Linked DNA regions of Halotia branconii CENA392. Each later gene encodes a partner of the first gene's protein in a complex. Links are inferred from orthologs where the notes say so. Each region holds a gene or a part of one and is shown in the gene's direction. Other genes may lie near its edges.

Evidence for each region.
Region 2: the proteins of carA (region 1) and carB are in contact, whole or in part, in a solved structure (PDB 1KEE), measured with the Escherichia coli proteins. The link is inferred for Halotia branconii CENA392 from one-to-one orthologs.

The regions. Positions count from the first base shown.
Region 1 is NZ_CP124543.1:199,623-214,381, forward strand. What follows is about bases 7,897-10,695. They hold carA (glutamine-hydrolyzing carbamoyl-phosphate synthase small subunit), read left to right. Parts: upstream 7,897-8,612; coding sequence 8,613-9,779; downstream 9,780-10,695. Other genes in these bases: QI031_RS00980 (retropepsin-like aspartic protease family protein), read right to left, coding at 7,897-8,121; QI031_RS00990 (STAS domain-containing protein), read left to right, coding at 9,932-10,327. Also shown: QI031_RS00945 (fatty acid desaturase), read right to left, coding at 404-1,456; QI031_RS00950 (acyl-CoA desaturase), read right to left, coding at 1,647-2,465; QI031_RS00955 (methionine gamma-lyase family protein), read left to right, coding at 2,553-3,782; QI031_RS00960 (GxxExxY protein), read right to left, coding at 3,834-4,211; QI031_RS00965 (Coenzyme F420 hydrogenase/dehydrogenase, beta subunit C-terminal domain), read right to left, coding at 4,245-5,441; QI031_RS00970 (hypothetical protein), read left to right, coding at 5,706-5,954; trpD (anthranilate phosphoribosyltransferase), read left to right, coding at 6,087-7,142; more of QI031_RS00980, read right to left, coding at 7,072-7,896; QI031_RS00995 (Mini-ribonuclease 3), read left to right, coding at 11,034-11,516; 23S rRNA (guanosine(2251)-2'-O)-methyltransferase RlmB, read left to right, coding at 11,613-12,587; QI031_RS01005 (DUF1816 domain-containing protein), read left to right, coding at 12,676-12,978; QI031_RS01010 (hypothetical protein), read left to right, coding at 13,185-13,673; QI031_RS01015 (IS701 family transposase), read left to right, coding at 14,114-14,759. UniProt on the Escherichia coli protein: Small subunit of the glutamine-dependent carbamoyl phosphate synthetase (CPSase).
Region 2 is NZ_CP124543.1:5,773,814-5,789,614, forward strand. The notes cover bases 378-4,218. They hold carB (carbamoyl-phosphate synthase large subunit), read left to right. Parts: upstream 378-754; coding sequence 755-4,018; downstream 4,019-4,218. In the rest of the region: DNA starvation/stress protection protein DpsA, read left to right, coding at 1-221; QI031_RS25560 (RNA polymerase sigma factor, RpoD/SigA family), read left to right, coding at 4,971-5,927; QI031_RS25565 (DUF760 domain-containing protein), read left to right, coding at 6,219-6,560; 8-oxo-dGTP diphosphatase MutT, read left to right, coding at 6,836-7,273; QI031_RS25575 (CBS domain-containing protein), read left to right, coding at 7,541-7,999; phycobilisome degradation protein NblB, read left to right, coding at 8,096-8,761; QI031_RS25585 (PEP-CTERM sorting domain-containing protein), read right to left, coding at 8,995-9,708; pyk (pyruvate kinase), read right to left, coding at 10,337-12,103; crtR (beta-carotene hydroxylase), read left to right, coding at 12,526-13,425; QI031_RS25600 (protein kinase domain-containing protein), read right to left, coding at 13,864-15,195; QI031_RS25605 (PstS family phosphate ABC transporter substrate-binding protein), read left to right, coding at 15,458-15,801. UniProt on the Escherichia coli protein: Large subunit of the glutamine-dependent carbamoyl phosphate synthetase (CPSase).

The DNA.
Region 1 (14,759 bases):
GCTTTGCATTAATTTTTTGCTAACTTTTTATTGGATGTGTAGTAAACCTTGCTGCCAGTATCTGAGACAAAATGACAACTAAAACATGAGCGCCATAAGGACTTACAAATCGGTTCTTCAGATTTGCGGAAGTATTCACCCATCACAGGTTTAATTGCTTTTGTTGCTTTTAACAAGTTGTTTTCGCTGTCTTGAAAAGTTCTGCGCCGGGAAACCCGGACGCACAATGCCAGTTCTCTCAAGTCGGTGGAACCGCCCACGAGACTGGCTCGACTTTTCTCTGTCTTGAAAAGTTGCTCCTCTTGGGTAGAACCCAAAACCGCACTTTTCGCTTTGCTATTGACTACTGACAAAACTCTATCCCCTTGTGGGTAGAGTTGTTATACTTGCACTTTATCCTTAGTTATCGTTCTGCATAATATTCATTGAAAGACTTATAACCAACATCAGTTGTGTACAGTTGACATTGGTCTACAATTTGCTTCATTAAAGACCAAGAAAACTGACATTCATCATGCAAATAAGGCTGCCAATTTTCTTTAATGCTGCTATATGCTAGCCGCAAATTATAAGAAGGAATTGCAGTAGAAAGGTGATGTGGGACATGAACATTGATGTCGTGGCAGAGGATTTCTATCCACCGGGGATAATCGCAGTGAATAGTACCAGATAGCTGTGCTAAAGCCTCGTTCCATTTATTCGCTGCCACAAAAGGCACATCTGAGGCAGTATGGTGAACAATAGTAAAAGTACTCATCCAAAAATGGTAGACCAGCCAGGGTACAAGCCAAAACTTGACAAATCCCCAAATACCAGTTGTAGCAATGAGTAAAGGAAAGGCGATCGCAGCAAAAATCACGACAACAGCCACAGAAAGCTTGATACTTGATTGGTCTTTCGTTTTGAAGTTCCGCCAATCAAAATGCACAACAGCCCAATGTCCAATGGAACCTACCCACCAGAGGCGTTTACGCATAAACCCTTCAAAGGCAAATTGCCTACTTTTATCCCAACTTTCAAAAACTTCTGGTCTAATGGGATGCCAAGCGTTATCCTCATCCAGCTTGTTGGTATGAGTATGGTGATAATTGTGCTTAATCCGCCAACTATGAAAAGGGTAAATTAACGGCATCATGAAAAAATGCCCCACCAAATCATTTACCCAACGACGTTTGGCGAATGATCGATGACCACAATCATGAGCAATGACAAAAAAACCTGTTAAAGCAGTGCCAGTCAAAATCCAGGCAAAGGGCAAGAGAAACCAAGGAGCGATCGCCAGAATATAGTAGCCTAAACCAACCATAAAAACACTGAACAAAACTTGAGTCCAAGCTTTGCGACGGTTTTGCTGAAAACATTCCCGTGGCAGCGTTTTGATAATATCTTTAAGCCTTAGGTTGGAATCACTAAGGTCTTCACTTAGCTGCTGGCTGTTAATTATTGATGTAGTCATGAACACCTGAAAAACAACACACCCCACTACCAAGTCACTTTTTTAGTAACTTGCCGCAAAGTTTCGTAATATTAGCGTCTCGGATTATAGCAACCTAACCTACCCAAGCGCACCCGTAACAAATTTACCAAAAGTCAAAAGTCAACAGTCAAAAGTTATAACTCTTGACCGTTGAGTTTCAACTATTGACTTATTGCTTTGTGCCGGCAAGTTTCACATTAGTAGCTAAACCGAGTACTTGTAGCAATTGAATTGTCATCCAAGTCAAATCGATTTCCCACCATTGCAGCCCGTGACGAGCTGAGTATTGAAAGGCATGGTGATTATTATGCCAGCCTTCGCCGAAAACTAATACAGCTACCCACCAACAATTAGTGGAGCGATCGCTCGTTTGGTGACTGCGATAGCCAAATTTATGGGTAGCGCTATTTACTAACCAAGTGCAGTGATAAACCCAGACAATACGAACAAAGATGCCCCAAACCACAAAAGGCCAGCCACCTAGAAACATTAGCAATAAACCCAGAGCTACCTGGATCAAAATAAAATATTTCTGTAAAAACTGATAAACTGGGTCTTCGGCAATGTCTTTGGTGAAGCGAGGAACATCAGCATGAGAGGGAGAGTGATAAATTAACCAACCGATATGACTCCACCAAAAGCCTTTATTGGAATCATGGGGATCAGGGTCAGTATCAGAATGTACATGATGAATGCGATGTGTCCCGATCCACTCAATTGGCCCTCCTTGACAGGCCAATGTCCCGCAAAAAACCAAGAAATACTCCAGCCATTTGGGAGTCTGAAAACTGCGATGGGTGACAAGGCGATGAAATCCTAAGGTAATGCCTAGACCACCACTTATCCAGTAAAGCAACAAAGCCACACCAACTGCTGACCAGCTAAAGTTACCAGGAACAAAAGCAAACAAAGCGCCGATGTGTAGACCAAGGAAAAATAGGGTATTCACCCAGTTGATTTGAGGTTTAGTCGAAGTAGCAATAGTCATGCAGTAACCCGAATTGGAATTGTCCAGCTTAATCTGCGCGATTTGAAAATCGCGTATATCTATAATTTTTTTGTGAAAGAGGAACTAATGAACAGCTTGGAGCAGCTGCGGCAAGCAGAACAGGCACTGTTAGAAATTTTTTCTGGAATTGACGCACAGGTCAAGCATAATCTGAAACGAGTCCTAAATGCTTTTCGTAATCACCGTGTAGGCGCACATCATTTTGCTGGTGTCAGTGGTTACGGCCACGATGATTTAGGACGAGAAACTTTAGATAAAGTTTTCGCCGAAGTTATGGGCGCAGAAGCAGCGGCCGTGCGAGTGCAGTTTGTTTCGGGAACTCATGCGATCGCTTGTGCTTTATTTGGTGTACTCCGTCCTGGAGATGAGATGTTAGCAGTGGTCGGTTCTCCCTACGATACGCTCGAAGAAGTCATTGGTTTAAGGGGTCAAGGACAAGGCTCCCTAATCGAGTTTGGCATAAATTACCGCCAATTAGAGCTAACTACGGACGGAAAGATAGATTGGCAAGCTTTAAATACTAACGTGGCTGATAACACCCGTTTAGTGTTAATTCAACGCTCTTGCGGCTATTCTTGGCGATCAAGTTTATCAATTGCCGACATAGAAAAAATTATCCACATAGTTAAACAGCAAAACCCCAACACAGTTTGCTTTGTAGATAACTGCTACGGCGAATTTATCGAAACCAAAGAACCCACCAATGTAGGTGCTGACTTGATGGCGGGATCGCTGATCAAAAATCCTGGCGGTACGATCGTCAACGCTGGTGGATATGTCGCCGGTCGCGCCGATTTAGTAGAAGCGGCCGCTTGTCGTCTAACTGCTCCTGGTATCGGTAGTTACGGCGGTGCGACCTTTGATCAAAATCGGTTGTTATTTCAAGGGTTGTTTTTAGCCCCACAGATGGTAGGAGAGGCGATGAAGGGAACTTACCTAACCGGTTATGTTTTTGACAAACTAGGTTATCCCGTAAATCCTGCGCCCCTTGCTCCTCGTGGGGATGTGATTCAGGCGATTAAACTTGGTTCTGCTGCCAAGCTAATTGCTTTCTGTAAAGCCATACAACAGCATTCTCCTGTTGGTTCTTATTTAGACCCCGTTCCCGATGATATGCCGGGGTACGAGAGCCAAGTAGTCATGGCTGGTGGGACATTTATTGAGGGTAGTACTTTGGAGTTTTCTGCGGATGGCCCTTTGCGTGAGCCTTATGTGGTTTATTGCCAAGGCGGGACTCACTGGACTCATATTGCGATCGCCTTGGAGGCGGCGATGGATGCTGTGGGAGAAGCTTAAGAAAAAGCTCACGCAAAGACGCAAAGGCGCAAAGGATTAGTGTGAGATTTTTTATAAGTTATTGACAACTCGTGAGATACCGTCTTTGATCAGCAAAGCTCCAAAATTGATCAGCAAGCCAAGGCGTTTGTTAGCAAGACTAAGATACGTTAATAGTTGTTTCTTGTGTACTGGATGAACTGCTTCTACTGATTTGAGTTCGATAATCACCTTGTCTTCAACAATAAGGTCTGCACGAAAACCTACCTCCAAATGTACATCTTCATAAACAACAGGTATGGGTCGCTCTGCCTCCACCTGCAATCCTCGTTTCCGTAACTCATATTCCAAAACAGCCTGATACACAGACTCCAATAATCCAGGTCCCAAACTTACGTGAATCTTGTATGCAGCATCAACAACCATCTTCGCAATTTCATTTTCATTCATCTTTAACTTTGCGCCTTCGCGCCTTTGCGTGAGCTATTCTTCCGGCAACTTATACTGCCCCACAATCCGCTTAGCATACTCCGGCACATGCCCCTCCAACTTCTTGGGATGATTCCGCTTCACATACAAATAATTCCTAGTAAAGTGCGAATCAATCGAAAACCGCGCATACTCCAAACCCTTCGGCCCAATTCTTTCAATCACCACACCCATGAGTTTCGCCGCCCACATCGGCAAAGTCACACCCTTATCATAAGCAGGAATACTTTGCTGTACAGCTTCTTGACGATTTCCTTGAGACATCACTGGCTGAGTATCTAACTGGTCTTGCACCAAGTCCAGCATTTCTTTACCAGTATCATTTCTGACTACAATCCACTGCCAGCCAAAGGGTGCGCCCATATAACCAACGACTAAATCTGCCAAGGAGTTAACGTAATCAAAGCAACTCATGCAGGAAGGAGCAAAGACATCTTTAAGTTTGTTAGTTTTCAAACCAAAGAAAGGTACGGTTTCTGTTGATCCGTCTTCATGTTTGAAGTGAACCCGAAAATCTTGCATAAATTCGTAATGTACAACAGTATCAGGCGATCGACTGGTGGTTTCTAAGAATTTTTGCAGTCCGTCGCGGGTAACATTATCTACGCAAGGTGTACCTAAAACATATAGTTTTTCTAAACCCAGTTGTTTTTCTACGGCTCGCAAAGCTTGAATTTGGCAACCAACACCAATTACCAATAATCGCTTCATTCCCGATTGTTCTATCTGTTCCAAAATAGAAAGGTTGGGTGAAAGTGTTGGTTTATTTACTCGTGCTGCTAGTATTTCTTCTGGGGTAAGAGCAATCACAGGCATGGGTTGAAAGCGGTCTTCTTTGGTGTTTTGGACACAGACAACACCTTCTACTAAACCGCGATTCAGCATTTCAATGGCGATGCTGCTAACAATACCCGTCCATTGTGCGCCTTCGATGGGCTGCTGTTTTCGCGCCGCCATCATGTCTTGATGAACACCAAAGTAGAGTTCATTGGCGTTATCGAGATCGCGCGATCGCCTGTGAGTTTGTTCTTCAAGTTCGCCTATTTGCTGATTAATAAAAGCACAAGCTTCCTTGACATAATGAATATAATATGTATCGCACAATCCGCATTCGCTACAAAGTTCTTTAGCAGGGCGGCGGCTAGTAGGTTTAAGAGCTTTGGCTTTTTTGTGAGGATAAACTGAGGTCATATAAATTTTTGTTTTATCCAGGAATCACTTTTATTACAATACCTTTACTGGCTATGAACTTTACGATACGTTTTTCAACGCAGAGGGACGCAAAGTAACGCAGAGTTTTACCTAATTTAATTCGCTACAAGTTAATGAGAGAGTATATTAGGACTTTTCTGACATAGTATTAAAAGCAAAATTTAAGGCTTAAGTAAATTTTACGAAGACGTAATAGTTTAACTGAGCCTAAGCTCTGGATAATGAGGTTTCCTAGATCAGCTTATGACACTCTACGATCCAGATCAATCAGGGCAGAAGGCTCTAGAAAAGTTACGTGTAGCAGCAACTAGCGCCAGCTTAACTTTAGAAACTGCTCAACGAGACTACGCGCAAGCTCAAATCGAAGTTTATAAATGGTTAAAACGATATAAACTTGCCTTAGAAAGTCTCAAAGAAACTACTACTTCTAGTTCAAGCACCGTTGTTAACTTAGAACTAGAATCACTGCGAAAGCAACTAGAGCAAATGTAGTCACTAAGACATCTACCTGAAATACCTTCTCTTCCTTTGCGCCTTTGCGCCTTTGCGTGAGGCAGATTCATTTCTTGTTCCCATTTTTCGGTAGGATAGCTCCCAGACTCACAACACACTTCAACCGGAGCTATGACAACCTCGCCAATTCCTACTCAACAATGGTATATCCTCCTGCAACAATTAATTGATGGCCAATCCTTATCCCGCACTCAAGCAACCGAATTGATGCAAGGATGGCTAAGTGAAGCAGTTCCCCCAGAATTATCAGGAGCAATTTTAACAGCACTGAACTTTAGAGGCGTTTCTGCTGATGAATTAACTGGAATGGCTGAGGTATTACAATCACAATGCTCACCCCTGAGAACTGATAACTCACAACTCAGTACAGTCATAGATACCTGTGGCACTGGTGGCGATGGTTCATCAACTTTTAATATTTCTACAGCCATTGCCTTTGTCGCCGCCGCTTATGGCGTACCCGTTGCCAAACATGGTAATCGTTCCGCATCAAGTCTGACAGGAAGTGCAGATGTTTTAGAAGCCTTGGGTGTAAACCTGAATGCCTCTAGCGAAAAAGTGCAAGCAGCACTATCACAAGTGGGGATCACTTTCTTATTTGCCCCTGGTTGGCATCCAGCATTGAAGGCAGTGGCTTCGTTACGCCGAACTCTAAAGATCCGAACGGTATTTAATTTGCTTGGGCCATTAGTCAATCCGTTGTATCCCACTGGGCAAGTTGTGGGGCTATTTACTCCTAAACTTTTGGCAACTGTTGCCCAAGCATTACACAATTTGGGTAAACAAAAAGCAATTGTTTTACATGGACGTGAAAGACTTGACGAAGCTGGGCTAGGAGATGTTACAGACTTGGCGGTGTTATCTGGAGGTGAAGTGCAAGTAACTACTCTTGATCCTCTGGATTTAGATATAACACCTGCTCCCATCGGTGCGCTGCGGGGTGGAGATGTCTCAGAAAACGCCGCAATTCTCAAAGCAGTACTGCAAGGTAAGGGTACTCAGGCACAACAAGATGCAGTCGCTTTAAATGCCTCTTTGGCGCTGCAAGTAGCGGGTGTTATCCCATTATTAGATCACGCCCAAGGTATTAATGTAGCTAGGGAGATCCTACAGAACGGTACTCCTTGGGCAAAATTGGAGCAATTAGTCCAGTTTCTGAAGGATTGATTTGTGATCGCGACTGTGGGCGAAATTCTACAACGTTACGTTTAATGGTGACATCGTAGTTACCAAAAAAGTCATGTCCTAATAATCCAGTTTCTAATTCTAAGCCAGCGATCGCTACTGGCACTTTATTTACTCTTACGCCACCGACTGCCATCGAATCAACATAACCCACAGGAAACTCTACAGCTTTAGAACTGGCGGTGTTAGCCTTGGCTTTTCCGACTGGTACTATCCCCAAAGCATTAGCCATTTGTTGAGTAATTACAGTTCCACTGGCTCCTGTATCTACAATCATGTCAAATTGTTGCTGTCCATTAAAGGTAACTGTGACAATTGGCGTTCCCCCAACTCGCCTTCTAATTGGGGCAACAAATACTTCTTTTTCTGAAGGAAGTATTTCTGATGAGGAAAAAATCGGTCTAGTTGGTGGCAATTTGACTCGTACAGGTGGGGGTACTGGTATGGGAACCTGGGGTGAAGTTTTTACTTGGGGAACAGCAACTACTATTTTTGGGGGATTAGCTTTAGCTACTGGTGGAGGGCTGGGAGCAGCTTTGCGTAGAGCATACTTCACTTGAAGCTGGTATTCTGAGATTTTAGCTTGAGCGATCGCAAATTCCGAGCTTTGTCGCCGGACTTTTTTCATTAAGGCGATCGCATCTTGAAACTGACTCGCCACTAAGTTCCAATCATCTGGGGATTGAGCAGATTGGCTGATACTTAAAGCACCCGCAGCTTTATCTAAACCTAGTTCAAAAGAACTGGGTTCCATTACCGACGGTGGCAAGTCTTCTGGTTCTGGAATGACTGGTGCTGTTGGTTCTCCAGGAGACGGCGTTACCTGATTGTCAGTCACTACCGACTGTTGATTGCGAAGAATCGCACCAGTTTGTTTTTCTTGACTACAAGCAACACCCAGAACCGCTAAAACACTTGAAATCAAAATCAGGGCTGCACGAGATAAAAAAGACTGAAGCATAATTAACTTCGATTTAAACTGCCCAAGGGACTGCAAATCTACTTTTGCCACCGATTCCCCTTTCAAAATTTTATCTTTTTAATTTTTAATTAATTCCCTTAAGAACGCGAAATTTCTTAACTCATGGGATAATTACATTCGCAGTATTGACTAAAGTGGGGATCAAAGACTGTTCATTCTTAACTGTTGACCGCTAAATGTCAACTGTCAAGAACTAGAGAAAGCAGGGGAGGCAGGGGAAGCAAGGGAAGCAGAGGAAGACAGGGAGACAGGGAGACAAGGGGATGGCAAGACAAGAAAAGCAGCGCGGTCTTTGTTGGAACAACTTTCTGCGGGCTGCCTCACCAAGTGGAACGACTGCGGGAGACATTATCTTTCCCAATTCTCCTTGTCTCCAATTCTTCTTTGATCCCCTCTGCACCCCGCACCCTGCCCCAATTCCTCTTCTCCATGCCCCATGCCCAATGCCCAATGCCCCAATCTTTTAGCTTATGCCTTTGTCTGATACAATCCCTGCTCTACTTGTCCTGGCAGATGGAACCACTTATCGCGGTTGGTCTTTCGGTGCGACGGGAACCACAATCGGAGAAGTGGTCTTTAATACTGGCATGACAGGATATCAAGAAGTATTAACTGACCCTAGTTACTGCGGTCAAATTGTGATTTTTACCTATCCTGAATTAGGCAACACTGGCGTTAATCCTGAAGACGAAGAATCGGCTCAACCGCAAGCCAAAGGTGCGATCGCTTGTAATATTTGTTACAAACCAAGTAACTGGAGATCAACACAATCCTTGCCTGACTATCTGAAACAATACCAAATACCAGGTATCTATGGAATTGATACCCGCGCTCTCACTCGCAAAATTCGCATGTTTGGAGCGATGAACGGCGGCATTTCCACCACGATTCTAGATGAGATGGAGTTATTAGAGCAGGTACAAGCAGCTCCCAACATGGCAGGATTGAATTTGGTACGTGAAGTCACAACCTCCAAAGTTTATGAATGGTCAGATCCTACAATCCCAGCTTGGGAATTTAACTCAGAATCGGCGGCAAATATCGGAGAATCTTTTACCGTTGTTGCCCTTGACTTTGGCGTAAAACGTAATATATTGCGTCGTTTAGCAAGTTATGGCTGTCGGGTGATAGTTGTTCCTGCTGATACACCACCAGAAGAAATTCTCAATTACAATCCAGATGGTGTTTTTCTTTCCAACGGGCCAGGCGACCCTGCGGCAGTTACTGAGGGAATTGCAACTACCAAAGCATTGCTGCAAAGTCAAAAACCCATTTTTGGCATTTGTATGGGACATCAAATTTTAGGTCATGCCCTTGGAGCAGAAACCTTTAAATTAAAATTTGGTCATCGCGGTCTCAATCAACCTGCGGGTTTACAACAAAGGATAGAAATTACTAGCCAAAACCATAGCTTTGCGATCAACCCAGATTCATTACCTGAGACAGTTGTAGAAATCAGTCACCTTAACCTCAACGATCGCACCGTTGCTGGGGTACGTCACAAATCTCTGCCGATATTTTCCGTACAATATCACCCAGAAGCCAGTCCCGGCCCTCACGATGCTGATTACTTGTTTGAACAATTTGTCCAAGCAATGCAAACAGCACGTCAAGCGACTATAGGGCATAGAGCATAGGGTATGGGACATAGGTTATTTTCTCCCTCTGCTTCCCCTGCTTCCCCTGCCTCCCCTGCTCCCTGCTCCCTGCCCCTCTGCTTCTTCCCCTGCTTCCCCTACCTCGCCTACTCCAGCAGGTTCTAGACAATTTGCACAAAAACCATCTATACTTGAGCGTTCACTTTAATGATGAGGAGGGAATTATTGCTGAGCCACTTAATCTAACCGTGAGCCTAAGAGGCACTCGTGAAGTCCGGGATAACTGTCAGCTATTCCGCCTCACAGGTTTGTTAGATGCATTTTCTGAACCGACATTTCGCAAAGTACTCGGTAACAAAATTGATGAGGGACCAAAGCACATTATCTTGGATCTCTCACAAATCGACTTTGTTGATAGCTCTGGCTTGGGCGCGCTCGTGCAGCTAGCCAAACAAGCTCAAACCGCAGATGGCACTTTGCAAATTGTCACTAATGCAAGAGTAACTCAGACAGTCAAACTTGTTCGCTTAGAGAAGTTTCTTTCGCTGCAAACTTCAGTTGACGCAGCGCTAGAAAATATCAAGTAGTATTGATCGTTTGATTAGAGAGTTCAATTTAGCTATCCGAATGCTTGATCTGGATAGCTTAATTTTTAGAGACGCTGGCAAACAACCTCTCTCCTTGTGAGAGAGGGACAAAAGCCAGCAGATCTAAAATGTCAGCATATTGCCAAGAAAATAAGTATATCTCAATATGTCAAAATAAAGGATAGATATACACAAAAAAACTTTGTAGCCTTTAGCTATACTGAAAGATAGCAGGGTTTTTAGGCATGTATAACTAAATAATTTGTATTTTTAGTCTATCAAATATTTGATATTTTAAATGACTACTTGTCAAATAAAGGAGACTATTTATGACTAACGCATAGGTAACGGAAAATATAACCGCAGAGGACACAAAGAAATAGGAGTTTCAGAGAGTTATTGCGTAAGTCCTAATACTATAGTAATCCGGTTTGATTCGGTGAATTTATTTGTGTAGGTAGGGAACAGGAAACAGGAAACAGGGAACAGTTAAGAAGGGATAGATATGCACTGAATCGTGTTCAAAAATCAAATAGGAGTCCTATATAAAGATGAGTTTTCAGTACAAGTTCAATTAAAAAAGATAAAATTTAATCATTAATTTTGATAGTGTTGATTATGCTAGATATACCAGCATGGCATATCCAAAAAAGAGTAAATATTTTTACTGCCTTTTGAATTTAGCCCATTCAGGAATGATTAACTTGTGAAGTCAAAGGAGGAAAAGCTATTAGATGGACAACAAGATGAAGCCCCTCAGCTAAATTCATCTTTGACCCAAGCATTCTTGGCAACTACAGCCCAATTACCACAAGAGATTTCCCAGACACAATTACAACAAATTTCTCCTGCTGCCTTAGCGTATTTAGGAGATGCAATTTATGAATTGTATGTTAGGATGTTCTATCTACTGCCATTACAGCGGACAGACACCTACCATCATTTGGTAGTAGCACAGGTAAGAGCCGAAACCCAGGCACTTCATTTGCGATCGCTAATCCCTGATCTCACAAAAACAGAATTAGAAATTGTCCGACGAGGTCGTAACGCTGCCACAAAACGCCCAAAACGAGTTGATCCCGATATCTATCAACAGGCAACTAGTCTAGAAACTTTAATTGGCTATCTTTATCTCACCGATTCCCAACGCTTAACCGAACTGTTGCAAAAACTTCACTTAGAGAAATAGTGGGCAACTCCATCTTATGAAAGGAAATTCAACAGTTGAGATCCGGTAAATTCAAGGAATCTGGAAGCCCACCCACAAGCTATACCCAAAACTGATATGCAAAATAAACCAAGAAAAATCAAGACTTCTGGCGAACCAAACCGTGGGCAACCGCTGAAAATTAAGACTAAGCGTGTCATCGCTAATTCGATTCACACTCCTAGTCCTAAACATAAAAAAGGGGATAGTAATTCTCTATCCAATAGCCCACGCCCACACCGCGATTTTTCTCATCCATCTCCATCTCTAAAACACACAGAAGATAACGACTTGATTTATGGTCGTCATCCCGTTTTGAGTGCTTTAGAAAGTGAGCGAGAACTGAATCGCATTTGGGTTACTCCTCGCCTACGCTATGATCCCCGTTTTCATCATTTGATTCTCCAAGCTAAAGACAATGGCACAGTCATTGACGAAGTAGAACCAAAGCGCTTAGACCAAATTACCAACGGTGCTAATCACCAAGGTATAGCAGCACAAATAGCTCCCTATACCTACATTGAATTGCCAGATTTGATTGAACAAACAAAATCAGTAACTGACCCTGTAATTGTAGTAGCTGATGGCATCACTGATCCCCATAACTTAGGTGCAATTATTCGCACCGCCGAAGCTATAGGCGCTCAGGGATTAGTCATACCTCAAAGAAGGGCATCAGGAATCACTTCTACCGTTGTCAAAGTGGCAGCAGGTGCTTTAGAAAATTTTACTGTCGCCAGAGTAGTCAACCTCAGCCGCGCCTTAGAAGAATTGAAAGAGGCTGGTTTTTGGATTTATGGTACTGCCGCTGCTGGCAGTGAACCTCTACATGCAGTCAAGTTCAGTGGCCCGATCGCTTTGGTAATTGGCTCTGAAGGTGAAGGTCTGAGTCTGTTGACACAACGCTCCTGCGATGTACTGGTATCAATCCCCCTGATGGGTAAGACCCCTAGCCTGAACGCTTCAGTAGCCGCAGGTATGGCGCTTTATGAGATTTATCGCCAGCGATCGCTAAACACGTTGTACCTAGATAAATTACAAAAACCTCTTTAAAAATTAAGAGGAAAAGAGTATAAAGAAATGTAAAAGTAAAATATCGTTGTTTAAAATTTAGTACCACGTTGATCAATCAGCAACAACTATGAAAACAATTTGGGATAACCTGAAAGAATCTTTGATTAACACATTTAACAGTCTCGGCTTAGCTTGGTGGGTGGAAATAGTAACGCAAAATCCGCGTTGTACCTACTATTTTGGGCCATTTTTAAGTTCTGCTGATGCGAAAGTGGCACTTAAAGGCTACGTAGAAGATTTAGAAGCAGAAGGCGCACAGGGAATAATTGTAAATGTTAAGCGCTGCAAACCAGGGACTCTCACAATTGCTGAAGACTTGGGGGAAAGGATTGACCGCAAAGTAAAGCCTGTCTTTAGCGGTCTGATGTAAGTAAGGCAAGAGAGTCAAATAAGAGACAGGGGAGCAAAGGTGATGGTTTCTACTCCCTTGTTTTTTTGATTTTTGACCACTGACTTAGGGCAGATCGGCCTCAATCTGTGGAAGAGTGGTTACAACTGCTAGTTCCTAAACAGGAGTCGCAATCATATACATCAGTTTCACCACGAGTTTAATCACCATTTACGGCAGATCCTTGGATGTGGATACGATGGTCTTTCTTGTTTTGGGTGTGCCTAGGTTTAGGAGTTATCAATCTACCATCAATTGTTCATGAACGTGATTTGGCACAGATTTCTTCGCGGGCTTCCATTCTAGCTTTTCTAGCTTTTTTAACTGCACTTTTTGCACCTATTACTGAATTTGGAAAAGTTTTTAGGTGGAGACCTGTGTTTGTGGGTTTGATAGCAGCTTTTCTGGGAGCATTAGTAGCTCCATCAGTAATTTCTGTTGAACCTACTCATAGTTTTTGGGATGTAATTTTAATTTATGCGTTCTTAGGTTACTTTTTAGGTCTTCTTTTGGGAGTACCGTCTGTAATTTTAGGAATTACCAAGAGAGATTTACAAGCATATTTCAATAGGTTTATGACAGTTGTAATTTTGCTAGGAGTTTCTCTGTCAGCTATAGCTTTAAGTTGGGCAATTTTTGCTTACCCTTTCTTGTTAAAGCAGTACGGTCAATCGTAGGCTAGATTGACACAAGAAATCCAACAGCTTTTCTTCGCCACCGTTGTTTCAAACAAACACTGGCTTCATGGTTTGAGATAAAATATAGGGATAATATTGAAATAATGCAAACCCAATAACAATTCGCCAACTCCGCTATAGCAAAGAAGAATTTGTTCGACGTGGCAAAGAGATCTATAAAGCTCAAGTTCGATCTCAAGTCGAGGAAGGCATCATGGCAAGATTGTGATAATTTACCTAGAATCGTCATTAACGCAATAGAGGAGAGGATGAGCAGACTATTACTTGAGATTTCAAACGATGTCGCGGAATCTCTTCAGCTTCCACCTTCAGAACGCCTCTCTCGTCTACAACGGGAATTAGCGGGACTTAGGCAAAAAAAGAGACTAAAAAAGGCTATAATGCAGAATTAGTATAGGTTTTACGTCAAATTAACCCCCATGAAAGAGACAACTCCCACAGCTATGCCCCCATGCTTTGAAAAATGGTGTCAAAGGTTTGACGATGTATTTGGTCATAAAGCGCAAAAAAGGGAGTTTAGACATTATTTAGGGGGGTTGTTAGGAGAAAGCGAACGGAAAAACTTGTTGCAGCTCGCAGAAAATGCCGTAGGAGTAAATTACCACCGATTACACCACTTTTTGACAGATTCCCCTTGGTCGGCCACAAAGGTGAATGAACGACGCTTAGAGGTAATGAACAAGTGTAGTCAGACTAAAATCAGTAGAGGATTTAGCTTGATAATTGATGATTCAGGGCATAGGAAAAGTGGTAACTTTACCGAAGGTGTGGGAAGACAATATATCGGAGAAATTGGCAAGACAGATAATGGAATAGTGGTGGTAACAACTCATTTATATGATGGGAGAAAAAGCCTACCATTAGATATAGAGTTATATCAACACGCTGATTCATTACCCGAAGGAAAACAAGACCCTCTATTTGAGAAAAAAACAGAGATAGCAATTAAGTTAATAGACCAAACAAGAGAGCGAGGATATCAACCAGGAATAGTGATTGTAGATGCCGGATATGGTAACAATACATCATTCCTATTAGAACTAGAAAATCGCAAATTAAAGTATT
Region 2 (15,801 bases), 5.6 Mb from region 1 along the record:
TTTCTTCTCGCAAGATGGTAGAAAATGATCTAGCGGCAGAACAAGCCATCATCAATGTGATTCGCCGCCAAGCGGCTCAGGCAGAGAGCTTAGGCGATCGCGGCACACGCTATTTGTACGAAAAAATTCTCTTAAAAACTGAAGAAAGAGCTTATCATCTGGCTCACTTCCTTGCTAAAGACAGTTTAACCTTGGGGTTTGTTCAACCTGCTCAAAACTAATAGCCTCATCATCTAGATTGGTTGACTCTAGACTGAAGAAAATGTTGGCGAACCAAGGTCTTAAAAAAATATAAAGAATGGCAGAGAAATGATACATATCTCTGCCATTTTTAATTTAAATCAATAAAACAACACAAGATATAGTTTTAATCAGGGATAGATATTAAAAATTATTGGCAATAAGCTAGCTAGGAAATTTTCTTATTCAAGTTGATTATATAAAAATAACTGTTAGAAGTAAGTGTAGAAAATAAATATTGAATTATTGCAAAAATTATTAGTTTAAATCAAAACTATTAGCAAGCAGCTAGGAAATTATTTCTTGGGAATTAACTAAAATTAGACATATACAAAAATAGAGATAATGGAAAATATGAGGTAGATCAAAGAGAGTAACTGTATAAAAACCTCCTCATCATATTTCTCTAGTGTCTGTTATCAAACCTGGAAAACTTGATAATAAATAATATGAGTGAGGGTAAAGACCCTTAAAATAATCAGGATTTGTATTCTCGTACTCCAACCCAACAACTATGCCCCGCCGTCAAGACCTCCGGAAAATACTGCTGTTAGGCTCTGGCCCAATTGTGATTGGACAAGCCTGTGAGTTTGACTACTCTGGTACTCAAGCCTGTAAAGCGTTGCGAGAAGAAGGCTATGAGGTGGTGTTAGTTAACTCTAACCCTGCCACAATTATGACTGATCCAGAAACGGCCGATCGCACCTACATTGAGCCGTTGACACCAGAAATTGTCGAAAAAGTCATCGCCAAAGAACGCCCAGATGCTTTACTACCGACAATGGGAGGACAAACTGCCCTGAATATCGCAGTCGCTCTAGCGAAAAATGGGGTATTAGAAAGGTACAATGTTGAATTAATTGGCGCTAAACTACCAGCCATCGAAAAAGCCGAAGACCGAAAACTTTTTGGTGAGGCAATGGCCAGGATTGGGGTAGCTGTGTGTCCCAGTGGTACAGCCGAATCTTTAGAAGAATCAAAAGCGATCGCCCGCCAAATTGGTACTTATCCGCTAATTATTCGCCCTGCCTTTACAATGGGTGGTAGTGGCGGTGGTATAGCCTACAACCAAGAAGAATTTGAAGAAATGGCACAGGTAGGTATAGATGCCAGCCCCGTTTCGCAAATTCTGATCGACCAGTCTCTACTCGGCTGGAAAGAATACGAGTTGGAAGTAATGCGCGATTTAGCAGATAACGTCGTGATTATCTGTTCCATCGAAAACCTTGACCCGATGGGTATTCATACTGGAGACTCAATTACCGTCGCTCCTGCTCAAACCCTCACCGATAAAGAATACCAACGGTTGCGGGATATGGCAATTAAAATCATCCGCGAGATTGGTGTAGAAACTGGTGGTTCTAATATCCAGTTTGCCATCAATCCCGTAACTGGAGATGTAGTTGTGATTGAAATGAATCCCCGTGTATCTCGTAGTTCCGCTTTGGCTTCTAAAGCTACAGGTTTCCCCATTGCCAAGATGGCGGCAAAGCTAGCTGTGGGTTATACCCTAGATGAAATTAAAAATGACATCACCAAGAAAACTCCCGCATCTTTTGAGCCGACAATTGACTATGTAGTTACCAAAATTCCTCGCTTTGCTTTTGAAAAGTTCCCAGGTTCAGACTCAGTGCTGACAACCCAAATGAAGTCAGTGGGTGAAGCAATGGCAATTGGGCGGACATTCAATGAATCCTTCCAAAAGGCGCTGCGTTCCTTAGAAACTGGACGCGCTGGTTGGGGTTGCGACCAACCAGAAAAATTACCCAGTGGCGAACAAATTCGCGCCCTTTTACGAACACCTAACCCCGATCGCATCTTTGCTGTGCGTCATGCTTTACAATTGGGACTAAGTAGCGAGGAAATCTACGAACTCACAGGTATTGACCCGTGGTTTCTAGATAAAATACAGCAACTGTTGGATGTAGAGAAATTCCTCAAGCGGACACCATTAAAGCAGTTGACAAAAGCTCAATTGTATGGAGTTAAGCGGGATGGATATAGCGATCGCCAGATTGCTTTTGCTACTAAAACAACCGAAGATCAAGTCCGCGCCTACCGCCAACAATTAGGAGTTATCCCTGTTTACAAAACTGTAGACACTTGTGCTGCTGAATTTGAAGCGTTTACTCCTTACTACTATTCTACCTACGAAGAAGAAACGGAAGTATTAGCCGCAACAAAGCCGAAGGTAATGATTTTAGGCGGTGGCCCTAACCGCATTGGCCAGGGAATTGAGTTTGACTATTGTTGTTGTCATGCTGCTTATGCTCTGAAAAAAGCAGGGTTTGAGACAATTATGGTCAACTCAAACCCAGAGACAGTCTCTACAGATTATGACACCAGCGATCGCCTTTACTTTGAGCCGTTGACAAAAGAAGATGTCCTTAACATCATCGAAGCTGAAAATCCTGTGGGTGTGATTATTCAGTTTGGCGGACAAACACCATTGAAGTTAGCTGTTCCCCTCCAACAAGTACTTAATAGCGATCAATCAACGCTCAGCACCAAAATCTGGGGTACATCACCAGATTCTATCGACATGGCAGAAAACCGGGAGCGATTTGAGCAGATTCTCAATCAGTTAAAGATTGCTCAACCGCCGAACGGTATTGCCCGGAGTTATGAAGATGCGCTGATTGTTGCTAAACGTATTGGTTATCCGGTAGTGGTGCGGCCTAGCTATGTATTAGGAGGACGGGCAATGGAAATTGTCTATTCTGATACAGAATTGGAACGCTACATGAGTTTTGCAGTGCAGGTGGAACCAGAACATCCAATTTTAATTGATAAATTTTTAGAAAATGCCATCGAAGTCGATGTCGATGCGATCGCCGATCACACAGGACAAGTAGTAATTGGCGGTATTATGGAACACATTGAACAAGCCGGGATTCATTCTGGAGATTCCGCTTGCACTTTACCCTCGATTTCTTTACCACCAGCGGTACTTAATCAAATTCGCACTTGGACAGTGCAACTAGCACAAGCACTATCAGTTGTCGGGTTGATGAATATTCAGTTTGCTGTTGTTGGCGCTCAAGGCTATTCTCCTCAAGTTTACATTCTTGAAGCTAATCCCCGCGCCTCGCGTACAGTGCCGTTTGTTTCTAAGGCTACGGGTGTGCCATTAGCAAAACTTGCATCTTTAATTATGTCTGGTCAAACTTTAGAGGAACTAGGTTTTACCCAGGAAGTCATTCCATCTCATATTGCCGTTAAAGAAGCAGTTTTACCCTTTAATAAATTCCCCGGAACTGATACTATATTGGGACCAGAGATGCGCTCTACTGGTGAGGTGATGGGGATTGATAGTGATTTTGGACGCGCCTATGCTAAAGCAGAATTAGGCGCAGGTGAGCGTTTACCTCTGCAAGGAACTGTATTTGTGTCGATGAGCGATCGCGACAAAACAGCTGCGGTTCCTGTAGTTAGGGAATTTATTGACTTAGGCTTCACCGTTATGGCTACCATTGGTACAGGCCAAGTACTCCAAGAACAAGGATTAGACGTTGAGCTAATACTGAAACTTCACGAAGGCCGTCCTCATGTCCTAGATGCCATCAAAAATCAGAAAATCCAACTTATCATCAATACACCCTCAGGCGAAGAAGCTCAGACTGATGCTAGATTAATCCGTCGTACAGCCTTAGCTTATAAAATTCCCATCATTACTACCATCGCTGGAGCCAAAGCTACTGTCGCTGCGATCCGTTCTTTACAAACTACGACTTTAGACGTAAAAGTCATCCAAGAATACTGCACGATACCTTTGTGATGCCCTGACCTTAGTGGTCTGTCAACCTAAAAATTACGGGTGGAGGCAGGCAAAAAAAGAAGGGGAAGCAGGCGCTACTATTCGGTTAAGCATTTTTAACTTGAAATTGCGTTTTGGGAAAAGGTTAAAGGCTTTTCTTTTCCTTTTTACCCTTTTCCTTTCTCCCTTAACCAAAAGGTATTGGGGAAGCAGGGGGAAAAAAGAACTAGACTTTTATCCCATCAACCTAGCAAACTTATCTTGGCAGACCACTAGAAAGCAAGGGTAATTTATTTTACTAAAGAATTGGGAAACTACGGGGAAAATTTGTAGTTGTTCCCCTTTCCTATTCCAAAATCTGCATTAAGCCATATTTACAAGAAAAATTAAGCAATTATTATAGAAGAATAATTATTGTTCTCATTGAGATATTTTAACAAATATGAGGAATTTATTTTTCTCTAGTGAAACATTTATATAAATTGGCTTCCAAATCATGGCAAAATTAGACTTCTGACAAAAGTTATTTTTACTGAAGAACAAGACGCTTTCAACCGAAAATAAATGAATAAAAAGCCTTGTTTGCAAGGAACACGGTTTTTAGACCAGGACAGTAGATAATGGAGCATCAAGAAGAATTATCAAGTGCATAGACTAGAATATATGGAAAATTCTAGGTTGTCAGGTATTCCAAATTTTCTCATAAATGTTACAATTATTAATCATGATTAAATACAAAAAATGTCAATCTTATTACCTTTTATCTAACCAAAGACACTTGTAAAAGCTAATAAAAAACTGTAACGTCTTGCAGTTAAGAGTCTAAATGTGATTAATTACGAGCCACCGAGACTCTCGGACGCACAACTTGCTAACCATCATGGGTTCCCAGTTCAACTGGGTAGCGCCCTCCAAGAGCATCTATCAATTAATGACCCTACCTAACAATCCATCATTACCAAAGAGTAGCGCCATGAAGACCGCTCAAACAGCCACAGACCTCGTGCGGACTTACCTGCGGGAGATTGGCCGTGTGCCACTCTTAACCCACGAGGAAGAAATTTTTTATGGCAAACAAGTGCAGCGTTCTAGCACGTTGCACGAAGTGAGGGAAAATCTTGCTACCCAGTTGGATCGTCAACCAACTATAGAAGAGTGGGCAACGGCGGCAAAACTAGAAACAGTAGAGTTGAACGAGGCGATCGCTGAAGGCGAAATTGCCAAGCGTAAAATGGTAGAAGCCAATTTGCGCCTAGTTGTATCTGTTGCCAAAAAATATATTAAGCGCAACGTCGATTTACTCGACTTAATCCAAGAAGGTAGTATAGGAATGCAGCGAGGTGTAGAAAAATTTGACCCCACGAAAGGTTACAGATTTTCTACTTATGCTTATTGGTGGATTCGTCAAGCCATTACGCGGGCGATCGCCGAAAAAGCTCGCACTATTCGCCTACCGATTCATATTACTGAGAAGTTAAACAAGATTAAAAAGGCACAGCGTCATTTATCTCAACGATTGGGAAGAGCGCCTTCTGCCTCTGAACTAGCTCAAGAATTAGAATTGACACCCAAGCAGGTACGCGAGTACCTAGAGAAAGCTCGATTGCCCTTGTCGTTAGATTTACGGCTGGGAGATAACTATGATACTGAACTCGGAGAAATGCTGGAAGATCCAGGAGCTTCTCCAGAAGAATTTGTCATGCAATCTTCCCTATCCTATGACTTAGAGCGTTTAATGGAAGAACTTACTCCTCAGCAGCGGCAAGTAATCACATTGCGCTTTGGATTAGCAGATGGACAAGCCCTAACTTTGGCTAGAATAGGCGAAATCTTGAATATTAGCCGTGAACGAGTCAGGCAAATTGAGCGCGAAGCTCTCACCAAACTTCGCAAATCTAAAGCTAGCATGGATGAATATTTAGCAAGTTAGTCAATGGTCAATGGTCAACAATAAATTTTTGACTATTGACCCTTTGATTGCGCTCAGGATCAAGGCTGAGTGCGGCGCTGTGCGAAGTCGAAGCTTTGGCTTTTGACTAAATAAGGCGAGAAAACACGCTGTTTTTGGTACGGTTACACCGACTCCTATGTGAGACTTAGCTTGTTACATTATTTGATAGGAACACTCCATAAGAAGCCAAGTCAAATAAAACACAGGCGTTTATTTATTATTAAAATCACAAACACTGTAGCTAGCAGTGGTAATATTAGGAGGTATAAAGTGAGTAACCCATCCAATAAAGTTTCAGAATTTTTTAATAGCGAATCAGAGACTGGGAATTTACTGTGGCAATACGTTAAATCAATGAGTCCAGATACAGTTACCCAGTTATCTAAACCCACCTCTTCCGAAGTCTTGCAAGTAATGGAGCGCAACATTATAGGACTTCTAGGAAATATGCCCTCAGAACAATTTGGCGTAACTGTAACTACAAGTCGAGAAAGTCTTGGTAGATTGCTGGCTTCTGCGATGATGAGTGGATATTTCTTGCGTAATGCTGAGCAGAGACTGAACTTTGAAACGGCTTTGCAAGGAACCGAAAATAATAGTGAAATTGATTAGCAAGTTTAAATTTTCACTAATAAAGTTTAATTCTATTTTGGACTTATGTTTTTTCTCAGTTATGGAGAAACAAACCACCAAAAGTTAGCATCATCTAGAATCCTCACAGTCTACCTTCCTTGAATCCCAAATCCCCAGCGATACGTTAGCAATATCCTCAAAAGAAATCTCAAATGCTAGCATTGTTGGGGTTTTATTATGTGTAAGTTTTAATTAAGATTAGGCGTATGCACAAGACCAAAGCAGTTGATTTCCTGCGTTTTTTTACATAAACCATGCCACCAAAGACGAGTGAAACTAGTTCTTTACCACCTCATAAAATTATTGGTGTTGGTGTAATTTGGAACGAACGGGAGCAAATTTTAATTGATCGCCGTCGTCAAGAAGGTGCAATGGGCGGTTTATGGGAATTTCCTGGTGGCAAGATCGAACCCGGTGAAACCGTTGAAGAATGTATTCAAAGGGAAATTTATGAAGAGTTAGGAATAGGGATTGAAGTCAAAGACCATCTGATTACCATCGACCATACCTATACCCACTTAAGAGTTACCCTAACGGTACATCACTGCCGTCTGCTTTCAGGTATTCCCCAACCCCTAGAATGTGATGAAATCCGCTGGGTAAGTTTGGATGACTTGGAAAAATTTACTTTTCCCCAAGCAAATAGTCAAATTATTGCAGCCTTAAAACAGGAATTAGGAGCTAGGGGCTAGAAGAAAAGTAGAGGAGTAGCACTTCGGCTTACTTCGGCTTCGCTCAGTACAAGACGCTCAGTGACCGGGGGCAGGGAGCAGGGGAAGACAGGGAGACAAGGAGACATTTGTTTCCCCAATTCTCCAATTCTCCTTGTCCCCAATTCCTTTTTCTCATGCCCCATGCCCTATTCCCAATTCAGTAACAATGTATTAACCGAATCAGGTTAAGTCCCGCAATTTTCTACAATAATCCCAGAGACTTTGATTGAGAGTGTCAGTAAGCAAATGCCTAAAACCGTTGCCGATGTGATGAGCCATAGCCCAATTGTTGTCCGGGCTGAAACTCCACTAAAGGAAGCCGTCCAAATTATTGCAGAACGACGTATCAGTGGGCTACCTGTTGTGGATGATGTCGGTAAATTGCTGGGCATTATCTCAGAAACAGATTTGATGTGGCAAGAAACTGGTGTTACGCCTCCGGCTTACATCATGTTTCTAGATAGTGTCATTTATTTACAAAATCCTGCTACTTACGAACGTGACGTGCATAAAGCACTAGGACAAACTGTTGGGGAAGTGATGAGCAAAAACCCTGTCACTATTACCCCTGACAAAACCATTAAAGAAGCAGCACAACTTATGCATGATCGCAGTATTCACCGCTTACCAGTACTTGATGGCGAGGGTCAAGTAGTTGGTATCCTCACTCGTGGCGATATTATTCGAGCGATGGCAGCCAGTTAAGATTAGTTAATGGTCAATAGTCAACGGTTAATGGTCAAACATCTGTTGACTATTAACTCTTTTTTTAGCACTTTTATAAATATTAAGGATACATAAATGAGTATTACTCCTGAATCCGTGCGGCAATTGCTCAGTTCTGAAGACTTGGGCGATCGCTTGCGGGGTGTGAATCAAGCCCGTGAACTAGAACCAGCGATCGCTTTTGAACTGATTCAAGTTGCCATTGGTGATAGTAATTCCAGAGTACGATATTCAGCAGTCAGTCTAATGGATACTCTCGGAACCCAGGATTTAGATTTATCTTTGGATATATTACGCGATCGCTTGCTCAATGATCCTGAACCTGATGTGCAAGCAGCCGCCGCAGATTGTTTGGGTGCTTTAAAGCTACATACTGCTTTTGAGGACTTAGAGCATTTATATCATACAAGCCCAGAGTGGCTGGTACAGTTTAGCATCATCGCCACATTAGGAGAGTTAGGCGATCCGCGAGGTTTTCAATTACTAAAAGAAGCGCTTTCTTCAGAAAACGAATTAGTACAAACTGCTGCTATTAGTTCCCTTGGCGATTTAGGAGACTTACAAGCCGTTCCGCTTTTAGTTCCTTACGCCACAAATTCAGATTGGCAAATCCGTTACAGAGTTGTCCAAGCCTTGACTCGTTTGGGTGGTGCAGATGCCAAATCTGTATTAGAAACCCTGGCGAACGATGAAGTAGAAGCCATATCAAATGAAGCCAAAAAATCTTTGCAGTCAGTTTAAATTTGTGTTTAGTTAACTTTTGCAGAGATCAATCAAGCCATAAAGAAGAGGCAAGGAAGATGGGGAAGGAGAGAATAATAATCCCCATGCCCCATACTTCGGCTTGCTTCGACTGCGCTCAGCAACTAACGCTCAGTATAAGTACCCTATGCCCTATGCCCCCTTCGGGTTCGCAGTCGCCTGCGGAGGGAAACCCTCCCGCAGCGCTGTCTCACCATGCCCTAAACTAATCATCAGATACCTTTAATTTTGCGGCGGCGAGAGATAGCCATTGCTGCGCCAACTATCCCTAAACCCAGCACTGTAGTTGGTTCAGGAACAGTAGCAAACAAACCACCAGAAAAAGACATATTTTTAAGCGAACCGCCGCTATTGAGAGTTGAATTGACACTATCAACTGTTGTATTGTTTGCTTGAAAAGTTAAGTTGCCTGAACCCTTAGATATTTCCCCAAGGGCACTAGTGAAGAAACCATTAAGTGCAACATTTATACTAACGTTGCTACCGCTTTGTGCGACCGAATAACTAGCAGATTGCAAAGTAAAAGTATTGATTTTATCAACTAGCGAGGCAGTATTATCTCCAGCTTGAATCACCCCAGGTATGGTCAATTGACCAAAGTCAATAAAGGGATTATCCGCAGACAAAGCAGAAAACTGGATAATATTACCTATATTGCCTGAATTGAAAGATGTAAAACTTCCTGTGGTGTGAGCAAGTCCAATAGGTGTTATTGGCTGAGGAGTGAAAGTTAGAGATGTTTTTGATAATTCAACAAGGCTAAAGCTAAAAGGACTAGTAGTTAAGCCACCAATTAACTGAAAATCGCCTTTTAATGCAGCCGCTTCGGCAGAATTAGCAAAGGTAAATGTTCCAGCAGCAGCTAAAGGAATTGCAACAGTGACTGCAAAAGCTGCATTTAAGACTTTAGATCTAAAAGTAGTCATTATCATTTAAGGCTCCTATAAATAATTACGAGACCGAGGGGATTATTGTGTTTTTCTGTATTGTTTAATTAGTTATGAACATAGAGATCAATTAGTAAGTAAACTCTAAAAAGCATTTTGTTCATAAACTAAATAGATTGGTTATATTAACCAATTTGGTAGAAGACTCTTACTGTCAGTATTCAGTAGATACCGTGTTCTTTACTTCTACAGAATTACATAGCCTTCTAGAAGTATGCAAGATCTACTGAGTGGTCTTCATCACATTTTTATGTCAATAGTAGACTTCATAAATTTTTTATTGTCTATATAGCTGGTCTTCGTATATTTTGTATTTCATCAAATTATTATAAAAAGCAACCGGAGATTAGGATATCTTCTAATCTCTAGTTAAATTAGCAAGGAATTGTAGATTAAACAAAATATTTTTTAGATATAAAGACTGGAATTATAATCAGACGACATTTGCACCTGAATATTTCAAAAATTAGCAATTTTAGCCCAAGAATAGAGTGTAACTCTGTCTCTGCTTTATTCGATTTTGGATGAAAGCGATCGCGGACATCATATTTTGACCCGAAAAAATGAAGTGTGAAGCCTTTTATCTATACTTCACACTTCATCCTAACTATGGTGTTCCTACCGCCCCAGAGTAAACTAAACCCCGTTGCAGATCGAGCGTTAAAATCGCCCCATCTCGAATTACTTCAGTTGCTGTTTTCACACCCACAATTACTGGTACACCAAGACGCAAGCCAATTACCGCGGCATGACTTGTCAAACTCTCATCTTCAGTAATAATTCCGGCAGCTTTGCGAATTGCCTCAACAAAATCAGCACTAGTGCGGGGTGCAACTAAAATATCTCCAGGATTAAAGTTACTCACTTCCATTCCAGTATGAGCTACTCTAGCGCGACCACTTACTAAACCTTGTCCTAATCCAATTCCCTGACCTAGCACCGCTGTCACCACTTCAACCTTAATCAAATCTGTTGAACCGGAAATGCCTTGGAGTGTGCCAGCAGTCATCACTACCAAATCGCCCTCAGATAACAATTGATTTTCCTGAGCGACATTAATTGCAGCTTGAAATGTTTGACCAGTAGAAGGTAGTCCTAGTACTAATAATGGCTTGACTCCCCATACCATCTGTAACTGTCGTGCCACATTTACATGAGGTGTAATTGCCAAAACTGGTGTTTGAGGACGAAACTTAGAGACATTACGAGCTGTTGCCCCAGTTTGGGTTAAGGTCATAATTGCCGCTGCTCCCAGTTGTTCGGCAATTTGACTCACAGCTTGGCTAATAGCATTGGGAATAGAACGCCTAGCATCTCTGAGTTGACGTGTTGCTGAGTGTGCTTCTTCTTGCTCAATGCGCTCGGCAATTCGTGCCATTGTGGCTACAGCTTCTACTGGATAATTGCCAACAGCAGTTTCATTAGAAAGCATCACTGCATCCGTACCATCTAAAATTGCGTTGGCGACATCCGACACTTCAGCACGAGTAGGACGGGGATTACTCACCATGCTGTCTAACATCTGGGTAGCTGTAATGATGGGAATCCCTAAACGATTTGCGGTTGCAATCAACTGTTTTTGCAGTACAGGCACATCCTCCGCTGGTAGTTCTACCCCTAAGTCGCCTCTGGCAACCATCACGCCATCACATAAAGCTAAAATTGCTTCCATTTGTTCAATAGCTTCATGTTTTTCAATTTTGGCAACCACTGGTACTTGCTTGCCTGTACTGAAAATTAGCTCTTTAATTTCGATAATATCTTGAGGATTGCGGACAAAGGAAAGTGCTACCCAATCTACACCTTGGTCTAAACCAAACATCAGATCTTCACGATCTTTGTCGGTCATGGCTTTAATCGATAGGTAAACTCCAGGAAAGTTCACGCCTTTATTATTAGATAGCTTGCCAGCTACAGTAACACGACAATGTAAATCACCTTTGTCACGGTTAATCTCCTCTACAAGCATTTCTACTCGTCCATCATCGAGGAGAATTTTTGCTCCTACGGGAACTTCTTCTGCCAAATAATCGTAGGTGACGCAACTAATATCTTGTGTTCCAATAACTGGACGATTTGTCAAGGTGAAGCGATCGCCTTTTGCCAAAATTATAGAACCATTTTCAAACCGTCCCAAACGAATTTTTGGCCCTTGCAAGTCTTGGAGAATTGCCACTGGCTGATTTAGTTCAAAAGCAGTTTGCCGAATTAAGCGAATACTACGCTGATGGTCAGCATGAGTACCGTGGGAGAAGTTTAGCCGCAGCGTCGTTGCACCTGCCTCAATAATCGCCTTGAGCATTTCGGGGCTGCTGGTGGCGGGGCCAATCGTAGCGACAATTTTTGTCCGGCGTAGATAATCTCTTAATTGCATAAGGGCTGATTCTAGGGAGCTATCTGGGAAGTCTACTAAATTAAAGATTTAGTATTCAGTCAATGCTATGTCAATGACTTAAGCAGTTACAAAAAAATGGGATTTTGAAAACTAAATTTTGGATTGGGAGTTATTTGTTTTTCCTCATCATTCTCCCTAAGAGTTGTGGGATAGAGTAGTTATCGTACACCAATCTTGGCTCCATCCTCCCTCAGAGAGATTTTGTCACATCATTTCTTTTTTACTTGGCTGACACACCCTAATCAGCAACAAAAACTTGGGTTTCGTCTGGAATCATAGCGTTATTCGTCTGCTTATAAGTAAAGATGTAGATAAATCTTGCTAGACAAAAGTTAACGAAAGTTTATTATTCCCTCATATTTATCGTATATTCTTAATATTTGATTAAAAAGGAGTTACAAATGCTCACGTTGGAGGCACAAAAATCATTAAAAGTCCCACCCAAGCAATTCTTAGCGCCTCCTGGTGATTTAAATCCAACACTGTTGCTGTTTTTAGCAGCAGTGGCAATGCTGGTGTTATCTAATTTTGGTTATTGGCTGTGGCTATGGCCACACTGGCTATGCTTTAGCATTAACACTCTAGCTTTGCATTGTTCTGGGACAGTGATTCATGATGCTTGCCATCAATCTGCCCATCGCAACCGGGTGATTAACGCAATGTTAGGTCATGGCAGCGCCCTGATATTAGCTTTTGCCTTTCCAGTCTTTACGCGGGTGCATTTACAGCACCATGCCCATGTTAACCATCCTCAAGACGACCCAGATCATTACGTTTCTACAGGTGGGCCATTATGGTTGATTGCGGTACGGTTTTTGTACCACGAAGTATTTTTCTTTCAACGGCAACTATGGCGTAAATATGAGCTATTGGAATGGTTTATTAGCCGCTTAATTGTGGGTGTGATTGTTTATATTGCAGTTCAGTATCATTTTTTGGGATACTTGCTCAATTTTTGGTTCATTCCAGCGTTCTTGGTGGGTATAGCACTGGGATTATTCTTTGATTATCTACCCCATCGTCCTTTTGTTGAACGCGATCGCTGGAAAAATGCCCGCGTTTACCCTAACCCCATCTTGAATATTTTGATTATGGGACAAAATTATCACTTAATTCATCATTTATGGCCTTCTATCCCCTGGTATAATTACCAGCCTGCATACTATGTGATGAAGCCACTTTTAGATGAAAAAGGATGTTATCAAACTTCAGGTTTATTGCAAAAAAAGGATTTTTTTGAGTTTGTTTATGATGTTTTTCTAGGAATTAGATTCCATCACAATCAACCATCTAAAAACTAGCAAAGCATACGTGACAGTATGAATAATGAGTGACAAATTATTAATGACAATAATTTATCACTGTACAATTAGAAAATGTTGATCTTTATTGTTATTTAAAATATCAAAGCTTGATTATGAAACCAGTAGAATCCCAACTAAACCAGCCGAAATCAAAACCAGGAAGTGATAACATATTGATTAAGCGCTTTAGTGCTGGGGCGGCAATTGGACTAATAATCGGTGTAATACAATGGTGCAGCTATACCTATTTTTTTAATTCGATTCCGTTAGCGAAAGGTATCATGTTCTGTATAGGACTGACAATCATCTGCGGATTGATGACGCTCAAATGGGGTTACAAAATATTAGAATCTTTGTTGCAGCTATTAGATTAATCTCTCTTCACGACTGTATCATTCATTTGCGTAAGTATCTTATTCTTCGTTTGAGAGTAGCTTAACGGAATTTCTTGAGTAGTTGAATTTGCCAATTTTCTAGGTGAGGATTGGGAGAAATGACCTGCATAGACCAATAACTCAAAAGCATCAGAAATAATCCCGATATAGTACCTACCATTAAACCAATTAGCAAAGCCGATTTACGTGGAAAAGCAGTAATCGTAGTCATGGTACTTTGTTGCTCTGATATTAATGATACTTTTTCTCTTAGAACTTCGTTAGTATCGTTTTCTGATGAAGGAAATTGAGGAACTGTCGTTACATTTACTGGTAGAGAGTTAGAAGGTAATTCTTGTTTTAGTGGGTAGAGATTTCTGGGTGGTAACAACTCCTCTGGTAGAGTAATATCATTGTTTTGATTGTCTAACTGCTGTGACGATGTCTTACTTCCTAAAACTTCCTTAGTATCTTGCCCAGGTGAAAGAAGCTGAGACCATAAAATAGTAGGGTCATTAGGGTCTAACTCTTGTCTTGGTGGGTAAAGATTAGTAAGGGGCAATAACGCCTCTAGAACTTCTTTCGCTGATTGATATCGGTTTTGAAAATGATATTGCACCATTTTATTGAGTACCGCAGCTAGACCATCGCTTACTTGGGCGCGGTCTTGCCAGATAATTTCGCCTGTATTAGCATCTTCTGGTAATTGTGTCGGGTGTAGTCCTGTTAGGGCTTGAATGCCAATTATGCCCAAAGCATAAATATCACTGCTAGGGCGTGGTTTGCCTCGTTGTTGTTCACTAGGCATATAACCGGGTGTACCAATAGCGATCGTAGTATGTTGTTCAAGAGGTAGAAAAATTGAAGTATTTCCTTGACCTCTGACCAATTCATCGCAAGGCTTGACAGCTCCAAAGTCAATCAGTACTAACCGATTATCTTGCTTTCGTCTAATAATATTATTCGGCTTAACATCTCGATGGATCAGTCCTTGAGCGTGAATGAAATTCAAGATACCCAAAACCTCTTGCAGTAGTTGAAAAACCTTACCTTCAGACCAGCAGTAACCAGCCGATAGTTCCACACTCAGGGGATATCCTTCAATGAACTCTTGCACTAAATAAAACTCAAGATTATCTTCAAAAGAATCTAAAATACGGGGCACAAGGTCATAATTGGTCAATTTTTTGAGCGCTTCTACTTCTCGCGTAAATAGCCGTCTGCGTACTTCTACCGAAATAGAGTATCTACTACTAGGTAAGAAATGTTTGACTACACGAGTGGGATAAAAAGGGAGGTCAGTGTCTTGAACCATGTATGTTTGACAAAATGCGCCTTGACCCAAAACTTGAATAATTTGGTAGCGATCCCCCAGTAACTTGCTGCTTAACATGTTACACTGTCCCTAACAACTGTATTAAGTAATTTTACTTAAAAATATTTATCTATAAAATAATCAATTTAATATTATGTTCTTTACTAAGAGAACTAATCGTAGATTTCTAGAAGCCTTAACTAAACTTCATAAAAACTTCATTTAGTACTTTGAGAAGTTTGGACATAATTAAGAAATAATTTAGTAAACCGTAAGTTTACTGTAAGTAATTTTTTCATCTTAATTATAAGACGAAATAAACCACTGGAAGATATAACAAATGGCTAACGATAGCAAAAAAAGCATACCACTGAGTCATGATGCCATGCAACTGATCAGAGGTGTAATAATTGGTAAATTAGTTACATTAGTAGTCATGGGTGGGCTGTTGTGGTTATGGTTGAAACCTCGCCTCCAAGTAGCTCAAAATACTCCTTCGCCTACTGTAAGTGTAACAAACACCTCTAACAATCGGGCAATGTCTACCTTTCAAGATGTGACAGATGTGCCTAGTGGTTATTTTAATTATGGTGGAAGTACGTCCTGGGCACCCATTAGACAACTCGTAGATTCTCAGATTCAGCTGACTCGTCCAGAGTTTCAGCTGCAATACGTGAATCCCGC